3 regions of the Arthrobacter sp. Ld5 genome follow, and region 2 is predicted to be linked to each of the others. Evidence: riboswitches for the same ligand, from Rfam matches in the RefSeq annotation. Region 2 holds a riboswitch; each other region holds the start of a gene.
What was found. Region 2 has a riboswitch for S-adenosylmethionine ahead of ACSGDB_RS01760 (ABC transporter substrate-binding protein). Riboswitches for the same ligand answer to the same signal wherever they lie in the genome.
Positions count from the first base shown of each region.

Region 1: it holds a riboswitch for S-adenosylmethionine, as region 2 does, so the genes downstream of both, ACSGDB_RS09010 (ABC transporter substrate-binding protein) here and ACSGDB_RS01760 (ABC transporter substrate-binding protein) in region 2, are expected to answer to the same signal.
Region 3: it holds a riboswitch for S-adenosylmethionine, as region 2 does, so the genes downstream of both, ACSGDB_RS15265 (O-acetylhomoserine aminocarboxypropyltransferase/cysteine synthase family protein) here and ACSGDB_RS01760 (ABC transporter substrate-binding protein) in region 2, are expected to answer to the same signal.

Region 1 covers NZ_JBPKBO010000018.1:69,679-73,546, forward strand. The annotation lists gene ACSGDB_RS09005 (ABC transporter permease) at 1-882, opposite strand, end outside; gene ACSGDB_RS09010 (ABC transporter substrate-binding protein) at 883-2,544, opposite strand; SAM riboswitch class IV at 2,679-2,806, opposite strand; gene ACSGDB_RS09015 (heavy metal translocating P-type ATPase) at 2,879-3,868, opposite strand, start outside.
Region 2 covers NZ_JBPKBO010000003.1:95,021-98,888, reverse strand. The annotation lists gene ACSGDB_RS01765 (ABC transporter permease) at 1-193, opposite strand, end outside; gene ACSGDB_RS01760 (ABC transporter substrate-binding protein) at 190-1,854, opposite strand; SAM riboswitch class I at 1,960-2,058, opposite strand; gene ACSGDB_RS01755 (heme-degrading domain-containing protein) at 2,178-2,723, opposite strand; gene ACSGDB_RS01750 (matrixin family metalloprotease) at 2,865-3,620, opposite strand.
Region 3 covers NZ_JBPKBO010000024.1:468,693-472,560, forward strand. The annotation lists gene ACSGDB_RS15260 (CoA-binding protein) at 1-334, opposite strand, end outside; gene ACSGDB_RS15265 (O-acetylhomoserine aminocarboxypropyltransferase/cysteine synthase family protein) at 331-1,710, opposite strand; SAM riboswitch class I at 1,802-1,906, opposite strand; gene ACSGDB_RS15270 (hypothetical protein) at 2,028-2,258, shown strand; cyclic di-AMP (ydaO/yuaA leader) riboswitch at 2,378-2,557, shown strand; gene ACSGDB_RS15275 (LysM peptidoglycan-binding domain-containing protein) at 2,563-3,498, shown strand; gene acs (acetate--CoA ligase) at 3,588-3,868, opposite strand, start outside.

The sequences.
Region 1 (3,868 bases), on a different contig from region 2:
GAGGTTCACGACGACGTAGACGGCCGCCGAGAGGAGCACGACCCCGATGATGACGGGCAGGTCCTTGTTGTAGACCGACGCCAGGGTGAGGGATCCGATGCCCTGTCGGCTGAAGAGGGTCTCGACGACGACCGACCCGCCGAGCAGGGCGGCGACGACGAACCCGGACATGGTCATCACGGGGATGGCCGCGTGGCGGAGGGCGTGGCGGATCCGGACCGGGAACTCGCGCATGCCGCGCGAGCGGGCCGTGAGGATGAACGGCTGCTCCAGGACGTCCTCGAGTTCGTTCCGCAGGACCTGCGAGAGCGTCCCGAAGATCGCGAGGGCGAGGGTGAGGGCGGGAAGGATGAGTGCGGCGGGCCCCTCGTTCCCGCCGATCGGGAACCAGTGCAGCGTGAACGAGAAGGTGATGAGCAGCGCGAAGCCGATGATGAAGGTCGGCGTCGCGGCGAGGACCACCTCGATGCCGGAGACGATCGACCGGATCCAGGCGGCCCGCTGCGCGGACAGGATCGCCACCGCGACCGTCAGTGGCAGGGCGACGGCGACGGCGGCGGCGGCGAGCGCCGCCGTCGCCCCGATCTGCTGCCCGATGGCCTCCGTGACGGGCAGGCGCAGCCGGTAGGACTGGCCGAGGTCGCCCTGGAGGAGGTTCCCGAGGTAGCTGCCGTACTGGACGGGAAAGGGCTGGTCCAGGAGGTAGTCGGCACGGACCTGCGCGAGCGTCTCGGCGGTGGGCCGTGCGTCGGGTCCGCCGAGGATCAGCAGCGCCGTGTCGCCGGGGATCAGGTGGACCGCGACGAACGTCAGGGTCGCAGCCCCCCAGAGGACGCCGAGACCGACAGCGAGCCGCATGAGCACCCGTCGGAGCACGGCCATCTACTCGGCCTTCCATGCGTAGGTGAGCACGGGCACCGGGTGGGAGGTGTCCACGGCCACGTCGTGCAGCGTGTTCGCGTAGGCGAACTGGCTCGGGTTCTCGTAGAGCGGCAGGCCGGGAACGAGTTCGAGCAGGCGGTGCTGTGCCTTCGAGTACGCCTCCCCGACCGCGGGCCCGTCACCGGCCTCGCGGGCAGCGGAGAGCAGCGCGTCGAGCTCGGGGTCGTCCACGTACGACGAGTTCTGGCCGATCCGCTCTCCCGTGATCTCCGAGGAGTGGTAGCGGATGAACAGGACGTCGGTGGTGTTGGTGTGCCATACCCCGGCCAGGGCGTCGTAGTCGCCGGCGTAGCGCAGCTCCGTGAGCTGGGCCTGGGGGAGCTGGATGATCCGGAGGTCGAAGCCGACCTTCCGGGCCTCGCCCTGCAGCTGCACGAGCAGCGGGCTCGGCGTGGAGCTCTCCACCGTGGGCACCTCGACCGTGAGTCGTTGTCCGTCCCGGGTGCGGAAGCCCTCGTCGTCGCGGCCGGTCCAGCCGGCCTCGTCGAGGAGGCGGGCGGCCCGCTCGGGGTCGTGAGTCAGGACGCCCTCGACCGACGGGTCGTAGTACTTGCTCTCCTTCGACAGGTACCCGTCGATGGGGGTGTAGGTGCCGAAGCCGAGGCTTTCGGTGACGGCCTGCGTGTCCACGGCAGCGGCGAACGCCTGCCGGACCGCGAGGTCGTCGAACGGCGCCCGGTCGAGGTTGAAGCCCAGCATGTAGGGGCTGCCGGTACGGGGGAGGTTCCGGTAGGTGAAGCGCGGGTCCGCCTGGACGGCGGCCGCGTTCTGCGGAGCGAGGTTCTCCGTCAGGTCGTACTGCCCCGAGACGAGCGACTGGTGGCGGATGACGGGTTCGCTGACGAGGGTCACCTCGACGCCGTCGAGGTGCGCCTCGCCGTCGCCGTCCAGCCACTCCGGCGCCCAGTCGTAGCCCTCCCGCTTGGTGTAGCTGATGCTCTGGCCGGGCTTGTACTCGGCGACGGTGAAGGGACCGGTGCCAATCGGCTCCTGGCACAGCGTCTCCGGCGACTCGGTGATCGCCTTGCCCGACGTCATGCCGAGCCAGGACTGCGCGAGCGTGTAGAGGAACGGCGTGTAGGGGTGGGCGAGGTGCGCCTCGAAGGTGTACTCGTCGATGACCGTGCCGTCCACGTACGGGGCGATGTACGCGGCGGCGAGGGGCGACTTCGTGGCGGGGTCCCTCATGTGCTCGAAATTCTGGCCGAGGACCTCCGCGTTCCAGGGTGAGCCGTCACTGAACGTGACACCCTCCCGGAGGTGGAAGGTGTAGGTCCTGCCGTCCTCCGAGATCTCCCAGGACTCGGCGAGATACGGCGCGATCTCCCCGTTCTCGTCGAGGGTCACCACGTTGTCGTAGACCAGGCGCCCCAGGAACTGCTGCTGGGTCGCCGAGATGCCGTGCCCGTCGAGGCAGCCGGGCTCGGCCGAGATCGACACGTCGAGCACGCCGCCGGTCACCGGCTCGCCGCCGGCCTCCACCGGGGAGACGGCCGCGCCCCCGCAACCGCTGAGCAGTGCCGCGAGGGCGACGACGGACAGTGCTGGGAATCGGCGGCCATGCGGTCGATTCCGGGCAGGGGGTAGTACGGATGCGTTCATGGGTATTCCTAGGGAGGATCCGGCCCGACGGCGGGCGAAGGTCAGGGAAGAGGGAAATGCGCAGGAATCGCGTCGACGCGCGTGCCTGTCAGGGGAAGGTGCGGTGTGCGGTGCAGCTCACGATGTGGCCTCTCGATGTGCTCTTGCCCCCGCCGGACCAGCACTGTGTGCCAAGGCGAAGGCCGCTTCGTCATCCGAACCACCCACGAACATGGGGTTGGTGCGCGGCCTAGTCGGAGCTTGGCGGCCGCATCTCTTGAAGCTGGAACAACTATAGGCATGCCGTCGGGTGCTTCGGTCAACAAGAAGTAATGTGACTGCGGTGCCGGTGCGGCTACGTGCGTGCGGACTGCCCGACGTCGATGGGGGCGCGGACGCCCGACCGCGGGGCACCCGCCGCGCGCAGGGCGTAGAGGATCGTCAGCAGATCGATGGCCTCCTGTCCGAACGCGCCGGCCAGCGGGGGGACGAACCCCAGCGCCGCGCCGATCATCAGTACGAGACTCAGCCCGATACCGATCCAGATGCTCTGCAACGCTATGCGCAGCGTCCGCCTCCCGATGAGCACGGCTTCCGTGACCTTCGCGAGGTCGTCGACCGTGATGACCACCTCCGCCGATTCGCTGGCCGCCGTCGATCCCCTCGCCCCCATGGCGATGCCTACATCCGCGGCGGCGAGGACCGGGGCGTCGTTGACGCCGTCGCCCACCATGACGACGGGGCGCTCGGAGAGGTGCCTGACGATCTCCACCTTGTCCGCCGGCAGGCAATCGTGGTGGATCGTCGTGAGACCCGCTTCCCGTGCGATGTGGCGTGCGGTGGCTTCGACGTCGCCCGTGAGCATGAGCACCTCCCGCACGCCGAGGGCGACGAGCGAGCGGACCGTGGCCGGCGCGGCGCTGCGCAGGGCGTCCCGCAGCACGATGACCCCGGCGAAGCGCTCGCCGATGCCCACGTAGACGGCGGTCTCGCCCGCCGACAGGGGAGGGTCCGGGACGCGCCCGACGAGGCCTTCCACGAAACGGCGCTTGCCGACGGCGACGGTGGTCCCGGCGACGTCCGCGCGCACGCCGTCCGTGGCGAACTCCTGTGCCCTGCTCGCCGGACGGAGTGCCAGGCCGCGCCGCGCGGCCTCAGCGGTGATGGCCGCGGCGAGGACGTGGGAGGAGTACTGTTCCGCGGAGGCGGTCAGGGCGAGGACCTCCTCCTCGGTGAGCGGCGCTGCCGTCGGGGCGAGGACGACCGCGCCGACCACCGGCGTGCCGGAGGTCAGGGTGCCGGTCTTGTCGAAGGCGACGCTCCGGGCCCGCGCCAGCTGCTCCAA
Region 2 (3,868 bases):
AGCCCGCACCGCCGAGGATCGCCGTGACGGGATCGCCCGGCGTGAGGCGCAGGACGAAGAAGGTGAGGGTCACGGCCGCCCAGAGGACGAAGAGGCTGCCGGCCGCCCGCTTCGCGACGACCTTGCCGGCGGGGCCGGCGGTCGCCGTCGTGCGGGCTGCGGCGCTGAGGGAATCGAGGGATCGGGTACTCATTCGGAATCCACCGCCGTGACGTCGTAGAGGTAGGGGAGGGACAGGCTCGGCTCGAGGGTGAGGTTCCGGTAGCGGTCGCTCCGGAGCGCCACCTGGCTGGCCTGGTTGTAGAGGGGCAGTTGCAGCGCGTTGTCGCTGACGATCCGCTGCGCCCGGTAGTAGAGGTCCCCGCGTTCGGCGGGGTCGTCGGTGGCGAGGGCGTCGTTGAGGATGCCATCGAGCTCGGGGTTGCGGAAACCGGATCCGTTGGGCACGAAACCCGCCGATTCGGTGTACTCGGAGGAGAAGACGATTCTCAGGACGTCGGCCGTGTTGGTGTTCCAGTAGTCGGCGCGGAGGTCGTAGTCGAAGGTGTTGCCGAGTTCGCTGACGGTTGCACCGTCGCCGTTCTCGATGAGCACCTCGAAACCGGCCTTCTTCGCCGTCGCCTGGATCTGCGTCACGAGCGCCTGATGCGCGGTGGGCCACGCGCCCGGTGTGTAGGGGAAGTGAACGGTCAGGCGCTCGCCGTCCTTGATGCGGAAGCCCTCGTCGTCGCGCTCCGTCCAGCCGGCCCCGTCCAGGAGACGTGCGGCCTTCTCCGGGTCCGGATCGTAGACGTGCTCGAAGTCGGGGGAGTAGAACCCCGTGGTGGAGCTCAGCGGTCCGCCGGCTCGGGTCACCGTGCCGAAGTAGACGCTGTCGATGCCGGCGTCGAGGTAGGCGCTGTGCAGGAACGCCTTCCTGACCGCGAGATCGTCGAACGGTGCGCGCGTCGTGTTGAGGATCAGGTTCGTCGGGTTGCCGGGCCGGTCCTGCAGGATGAGCTCCACGTGCGGGTCGGCCTCCGCCTCGTCGAAGTGGACGGACGGCATGAGGTCCAGGGCGTCCACCTGGCCGGCCCGGAGCAGCCCGTAACGCGTGGAGTCCTCCGGGACGATCCGCCACTCGATCTTCTCGATGTGCGCCGGACCCTGGTGCTGCGCGTAGGGCGGGGCTGAGTTGTAGTCCTCGTTACGGACGAGGCTGACCCTGGACTGCGGTACGTAGTCGACGATCTTGTAGGGGCCGGTCCCCACGGGTGCGTTGCAGTTCTCGGCCTGCGGGCGTTCGAGCGCCTCCGGCGATTCGATGCCGAGGAAGGGCTGCGCGAGCACCTCGAGGAACGCCGCGTACGGGCGGTTGAGGGTGACGACGGCCGTGGTCTCGTCCACGACCTCCGTACCGACATAGGGCTTGAGGTAGCCGCCGGCCGTCCCCGACTGCGTATCCGGGTCGACCATGTGGTCGAGGTTGGCCTTGACTGCCTCCGCGGTGAGCCGGGTGCCGTCGGTGAAGTGGACGTCGTCGCGCATCGTGAAGGTGTAGGTGAGGCCGTCGTCGGACACCGACCAGTCCGTGGCCAGCCACGGGTGGATCCGGCCCTCCTTGTCCTGCGAGACCAGGGAGTCAAGGTAGTTCGCGGCGATGGACGCCTGTGGCATGTCCCCGTTGACGTGGGGATCGAGGCAGGAGATGTCCTTGCCGGTGGCGAAGACGAAGGTGTCGTCCTCGCTCGCGGCCGCCGTCCCTCCGCAGCCGCTGGCGGTGAGTGCCACTGCCGCCGCCGCGGCGAGCAGGACGACGCCGCGGGGTGTGGATCGGCGGGTGGGTGGGGGTGTGCTGGTGCTTGCTGTTCTCACACGGGGCTCCTGAATCATCGCCCGATGGAGGGCTGATACAGGGTCGCCAGCGGTTACCCGGGCGTGGAGGAGCACGCACGGGCCGACCAACGAAAGCGTGTAGCTTCTCCATCGGTCCTGGCAGTAGCACCGTTCCCCGTTGCTACGCGGGGGAGGTTGCTGCGGCGTCGTCGATCCAGGTCTCTCGGCCGCTCGGGATGGTTACGGCTCCAGCTAAGCGCACGGGGACGCCGGTCCGCCAGCGGCGCCCGTCACATTCGGTCACGCGGCGTCACCCGGGGATATGCGGGGCATGCCCTGACGGCACGACGGCGCCCGGCGAGCTACAGGCCGGCGGCCGCGTGGAAGGTCCGGAGCGCCTCGACGACGAGCTTGTGGTCCTCGAGCTGCGGAAGGCCGGAGACGGTGACCGTCGCGACCGGCCCCACGCCCTGGATGTAGAGCGGGAAGGAGCCGCCATGTGCCGCGAACTGCGTCGTATCGAACAGGGGATCGTCCTCCACCCGCCCGCCGTTCCGGCGCCCGCGCAGGCCGACGAGCAGCGAGGGAACCAGGTAGCGTTCGGCCGTCCGGCTCTTCGCGTCGAGCCAGTAGTCGTTGTCCGGGGTGGTCCCGTCGAGCGCAGCCCGGAAGAGGATGTGGTCCGGACGTCGGATGCACACGGCTATCGGCAGGTTGCGTCCTGCACCCAGCTGGACGATCAACTGCCCCAGCGCGACGGCGTCGTCGTTCGTGAAGCGGGTGAACTGGAGTTCGGCGACTTCCCTCTCGACCGTGGCAATGAGCGCCTCGAGTGCCTCGGCAGACTGTTCGCTGCCGCCGTCCGGGTCGAACGGTCGGACGGCTGTCGGGAGGGCATCATTGCTCATCTGCCTAATTTACGTCGTCGGCGGGGTGCGGCGGGCTTTTCCTCGGTTGTTTAGCAAATTTCCGCGCGTGAGATGCGCTTCCTCTGGAACATGTGTGGCACGTGTGCCTCGTGATCCTCCGTCGATCAGGATCGCCACGCGCTAGAGTCCGGGCGCGCACGGTCCTGAGCCGAGGAGTGCGAGTCCGGCAAGATCGCCCTCACCGAACGAGACCCGTCCCACGTTCTGCTCGTACATCAGTTGGCCGGGGTCATCCACATGGTCGAGTCCGACCACGTGTGCGAGTTCGTGCATGATCGTCGCCCTCAGGTACGCGCGCCCGTCCGGGTAGCGGAGCGACTCGACGGCGTCCGGCGCATCGAGTTGCACCTGCCCACCCACGTATACCAGCGGCTGCCCGGGCGTCTGGGCGTAGTCGCTGCCGCCCAGCCCCGCGATGTCGCCGGCGAGTCTTGGAATCTCGGCCTCGCTGGTCCAGGTGATCAGTACCGGCACCCAGGTCTTCCCGTAGAGCTCCGGTTGGTACAGGTCGCGGTCCTCGCTCGGCGCCTCCGTGGTCGCGCCGTCGTCGATGAACTGCAGCCCGGTGGCGGCGGACACCGCAGCGACGGCCTCCTGCACCAGCCCCTCGGACCCGACCGGGGCACTGTCCGGCCGGACCACGTAGTGCACGGGCCGGCACGGGTCGTACGCCACCCACTCCTGCTCCTCGACGGGCGACTCCATCAGCGAGAACGCCGTCGACGCCGGTGCCGGCGGCGGCGTCCCGAGCGGTGCATCGCCGGCCTCGACGCCGCGCGGCGGCACGTCAGCGCCGGGCAGGTAGGGGAGCGCGACCGGCAGGACGAAGCGGTCGAACAGCGACGGCGTCGCATACAGGGCGGCGATCAGGACCAAACCTGCGACGGTGCCGACCCGTCGGTTCCGTCGCTTGCGAATCGGCGTCGTGCGCGTCCTGACATATCCGGCCCGCGGGGCCCGCCTGGAAGGCGGCGGTCCGTAGGTCGGGGCGGCCCGCCAGGGCGGGGGAGCGGAGGGCGTGCCGAGGGCGTCATCGAGCGCCCACTGCGGGATCCTGCCCGACGGCGACCGCTGAACAGCCTTCATCCGCGCGTCGCGACCCTCGTGGAACCACTCGCGATCCA
Region 3 (3,868 bases), on a different contig from region 2:
GCGTCTTCGCGCCGACGTCGAGCGTGTCCTGCAGTACCGACGGCAGGTCGTCGTGCTTGCGGAACACGTCGACGACGTCGGGCACCTCGGGCAGGTCCTTCAGCGACGCGTAGGCCGGCCGGCCGAGGATCTCCTTCGCCACCGGGTTCACGAAGTACAGGCGGTAGGGGGAGGAGGACTGCAGGTAGGTCGCGACGAAGTAGGACGCGCGCGAGGGCTTGTCCGAGGCGCCGACGATCGCCACCGATCGTGCGGACCGCAGCAGGTTCAGCCGTTCGGGCGCCGTCGGGCCTTCCCAGGTCCGTTCCGGGACCACGCTGTCGGTGCCGCTCATGCTCCCACTCCCACTGCCCGCGTCGCCGAGGCGTCGCCGTCGGTCTCCCCGGCCGCTTCCTGCGGCAGGTCCTCGAACGCGTCGTCGGAGGCGTTCACCGCGATCTCGAGGGCCTGGTCCAGGTCCCAGAGGATGTCCTCGAGGTCCTCCAGTCCCACGGAGATGCGCACGAGGTCCTCGGGCACGCCCGCCGCGGCGAGCTGCTCGGCCGAGAGCTGCTGGTGCGTCGTCGAGCCCGGGTGGATCACGAGGGTGCGGGAGTCGCCCACGTTCGCGAGGTGCGAGGCGAGCTGCAGCGACTCGATGAACTTCTGGCCCGCCTTGCGGCCGCCCCTGATGCCGAAGCTGAACACGGATCCGGGCCCCTGGGGAAGGTAGGTCTTCGCCCGTTCGTGATGCGCGTGGGTGGGGAGTCCGGCGTAGTTGACGTATTCCACCCGCGGGTCGGCCTGCAGCCACTCCGCGACGGCCTGCGCGTTCTCGAGGTGTTCGTCGAGGCGCTGCGCGAGGGTCTCCACCCCCTGGAGGAGCTGGAAGGCGGACGTCGCTGAGAGGGAGGGCCCGATGTCGCGGAGCTGTTCGGTGCGCAGCTTCGTCAGGAATCCGTATTCCCCGAAGTTCGCCCACCACTGGATGTTGCCGTAGGAGGGCACGGGTTCGGTCATCATGGGGAACTTCCCGTTGCCCCAGTCGAAGCGACCGCTCTCCACGATCACGCCGCCGAGCGTGGTGCCGTGCCCGCCGATGAACTTGGTGGCCGAGTGGATGACGATGTCCGCGCCGTGCTCGATGGGACGCACCAGGTAGGGCGTGCTCAGCGTGGAGTCCACGATGAACGGGATCCCGGCGTCGTGGGCGACCTTCGCGAGGCCCGCCAGATCGGCGATCTCACCCGAGGGGTTCGCGATCACCTCGGCGTAGACCGCCTTGGTGTTGTCCCGGATGGCGGCCGCATAGTCCGCGGGGTCCGTCCCGGGGACGAAGGTGGTCTCGATGCCGAAGCGGCGCAGTGTGACGTCGAGCTGGGTGACCGTTCCCCCGTACAGCTGGGATGCGGCCACGATGTGGTCGCCGGCCTGGCAGAGCGCCGCGAAGGTGATGAACTCCGCGCTCATGCCGGACGCCGTCGCCACCGCGCCGATCCCGCCCTCGAGGGAACTGATGCGCTCCTCGAACGCGGCGACGGTCGGGTTGCCGATCCGCGAGTAGATGTTGCCGTACTTCTGCAGGGCGAAGAGGTTCGCGGCGTCGTTGGTGTCCTTGAACACGAAGGACGTGGTCTGGTAGATCGGGACCGCCCGGGCGCCGTGGGTGGCGTCGGGAGTGCCGCCGGCGTGCAGTGCACGCGTGCGGAAGCCGAAGGAACGTTCTGCCATCAGGCACCTGCCTTGCTGGGTCGGGATGCCGCGGGCGCGGAGCGGGCATCGGGGTGGGGGCCGGAGGCGGCTGTGGCGATGCTCATGGTCTCCTCCATCGTTCTGGCAGTAGCACCCTCATGTCGCCGCGGGAACGCGGAGGCCAGGGTTGCTGCGGCGTCAGTGAGCCAGATCTCTCGGCCGCTCGGGATGGTCGGGTCGAGTCTGACACCGGGCGGGCGCAGAACCAAACCATGTGTCCCCGTATGAGGTGGGCCTTGCGGGCTGCGGACCGCCGTGGCTGCGCGGGCGCTCCGGCCGGCGCCTAGGGTGGAGGGATGGAGGATTGGAGATCGGCGAGCCGGGCGCAGGACCGGAGGCTGTGGCAGACGCTCTGGTGCGTCGGCGCCGCCCTGACGCTCACGCTGGCGAGCAGCATCCTGGTGGCCGTCGGCGACCCGGGAGCGGAGGTCCTGGGACGGTTCCACGTGCAGCAGGCGGTGCTGCTCGCGCTCAGCGCGGCGGGGACGATCGTGGCGCTCCGCCGCTGGCGGGCGCTGCGCGAGTGAGCGCACCCTACCTCCCGTTACTCAAATGTGACAAATCGGCGAGGCGCTGGGTATTGTCGGCGAGTGCCTCCGCGACCGTGGGGCGCTCCTGGACGGATTGCCGAGCCCTGCCGTCGTCCGGGACACGTTCGCAACCACGAAGGCAGGGACGGGGGAACCATCAGTTCCACCGGGCGCGCAGGGCAACCTGCAGGCGTCCTCGGGGTTAAGTCGCACCGCATCACCCATCGGTGATGCGCGCGGCCGGGTGACTCCCATCCGAACCCGACAGCTCACCCCGCAGGCATGGGAGAGGTACAACACCATGTCACGAAACATCACTTCCGCACGTCACCGTGCCGACGTCGACAGCAATCTCGCGCTGCAGGGCCTGTCCCGCGCCGCCAAGGCCCACGCCACCGCGGTCGGCCGCCCCGTCGCCATCGCCGCCGTCACCTCGGGCCTCGCCCTCACCGCCGTGGGCACGGCCAACGCCGGCGAGTACACCACGCAGAGCACGACGACGGCCCCCGCCGCCGTTGCAGCACCGGCCGCCGCCGTCGCTCCCGTCGCAGCCCCCGTTGCTCCCGCTGCCGCCTCCACGACGCACACCGTCGTCGCCGGCGACACCCTGGGCGCCATCTCGGCACGCTACGGCGCCGACCTGACCGCCGTCCTCACGGCGAACGGCCTGTCCGTCTCCTCCATCATCTTCCCGGGCGACACCGTCACCATCCCGACGGGCGCCGCGACGGCTCCCGCCCGGACCGTGTCCGTGCCCGTGGCCGTCCCCCAGGCCGCCCCCGCCGCGTTCGTGGCTCCCGCTGCTCCTGTGGCACCGGTCCAGCAGGCTGCGGCTGTAGCCCCGGCCGCGCCCGCTGCTCCCGCACCGAGCGTGAACCTGCTGTCCGCCAAGATCACCCCGGTTGCTTCCTCCTCCTCCGGCGTCGGCGGTACGATCCTCGCCTCCGCCCAGGCCCAGCTCGCCGCCGGTGCCGTCCAGGACTGCACCGTCCTGGCCGAGAAGGCACTGCGCGCCGCGGGGATCTCCGTGGGCGACCTCGGCCCCTCGCAGTTCCTCAACTACGGCACCCAGGTCGGATCCCCGGCTCCGGGTGACCTCGTCGTCACGGCCGGCCACGTCGCCATCTACGCCGGCGGCGGCCAGGTCATCAGCAGCGGCATGAACGGTGGGAACCTCACCATGCAGCACCCCCTCTCGGATCTTCCGGGAGCCACTTTCGTCCGGGTTGCTGGCTAAATACCGGAACGAACCACACGCGGGAAGCGGCAGGTGCTTGGACGGGGCACCTGCCGCTTCCTTCTTTTAACGCCTCTCCGGCCACCGTGTCAGCGGCGCGCCAGCACGTCCTGGATGCCCGGGATGCATCCCTCGTTCTGCAGGGACGTGGTGTCACCGAGCGCCGAGCCCTCGTAGAGCTGCGTCAGCAGGCGGCGCATGATCTTGCCGGAGCGCGTCTTCGGCACATCGGGGACGACGACGACCGCGGACGGCCGCGCGATGGGCCCGATCGCGGCCGCGACGTGGGCGCGGAGCGTCGAGGCGACGTCCCCGTCCGGATCCGCGCCGGCAGCCAGCACCACGAACGCCGCGATGGCGTGACCCGTCA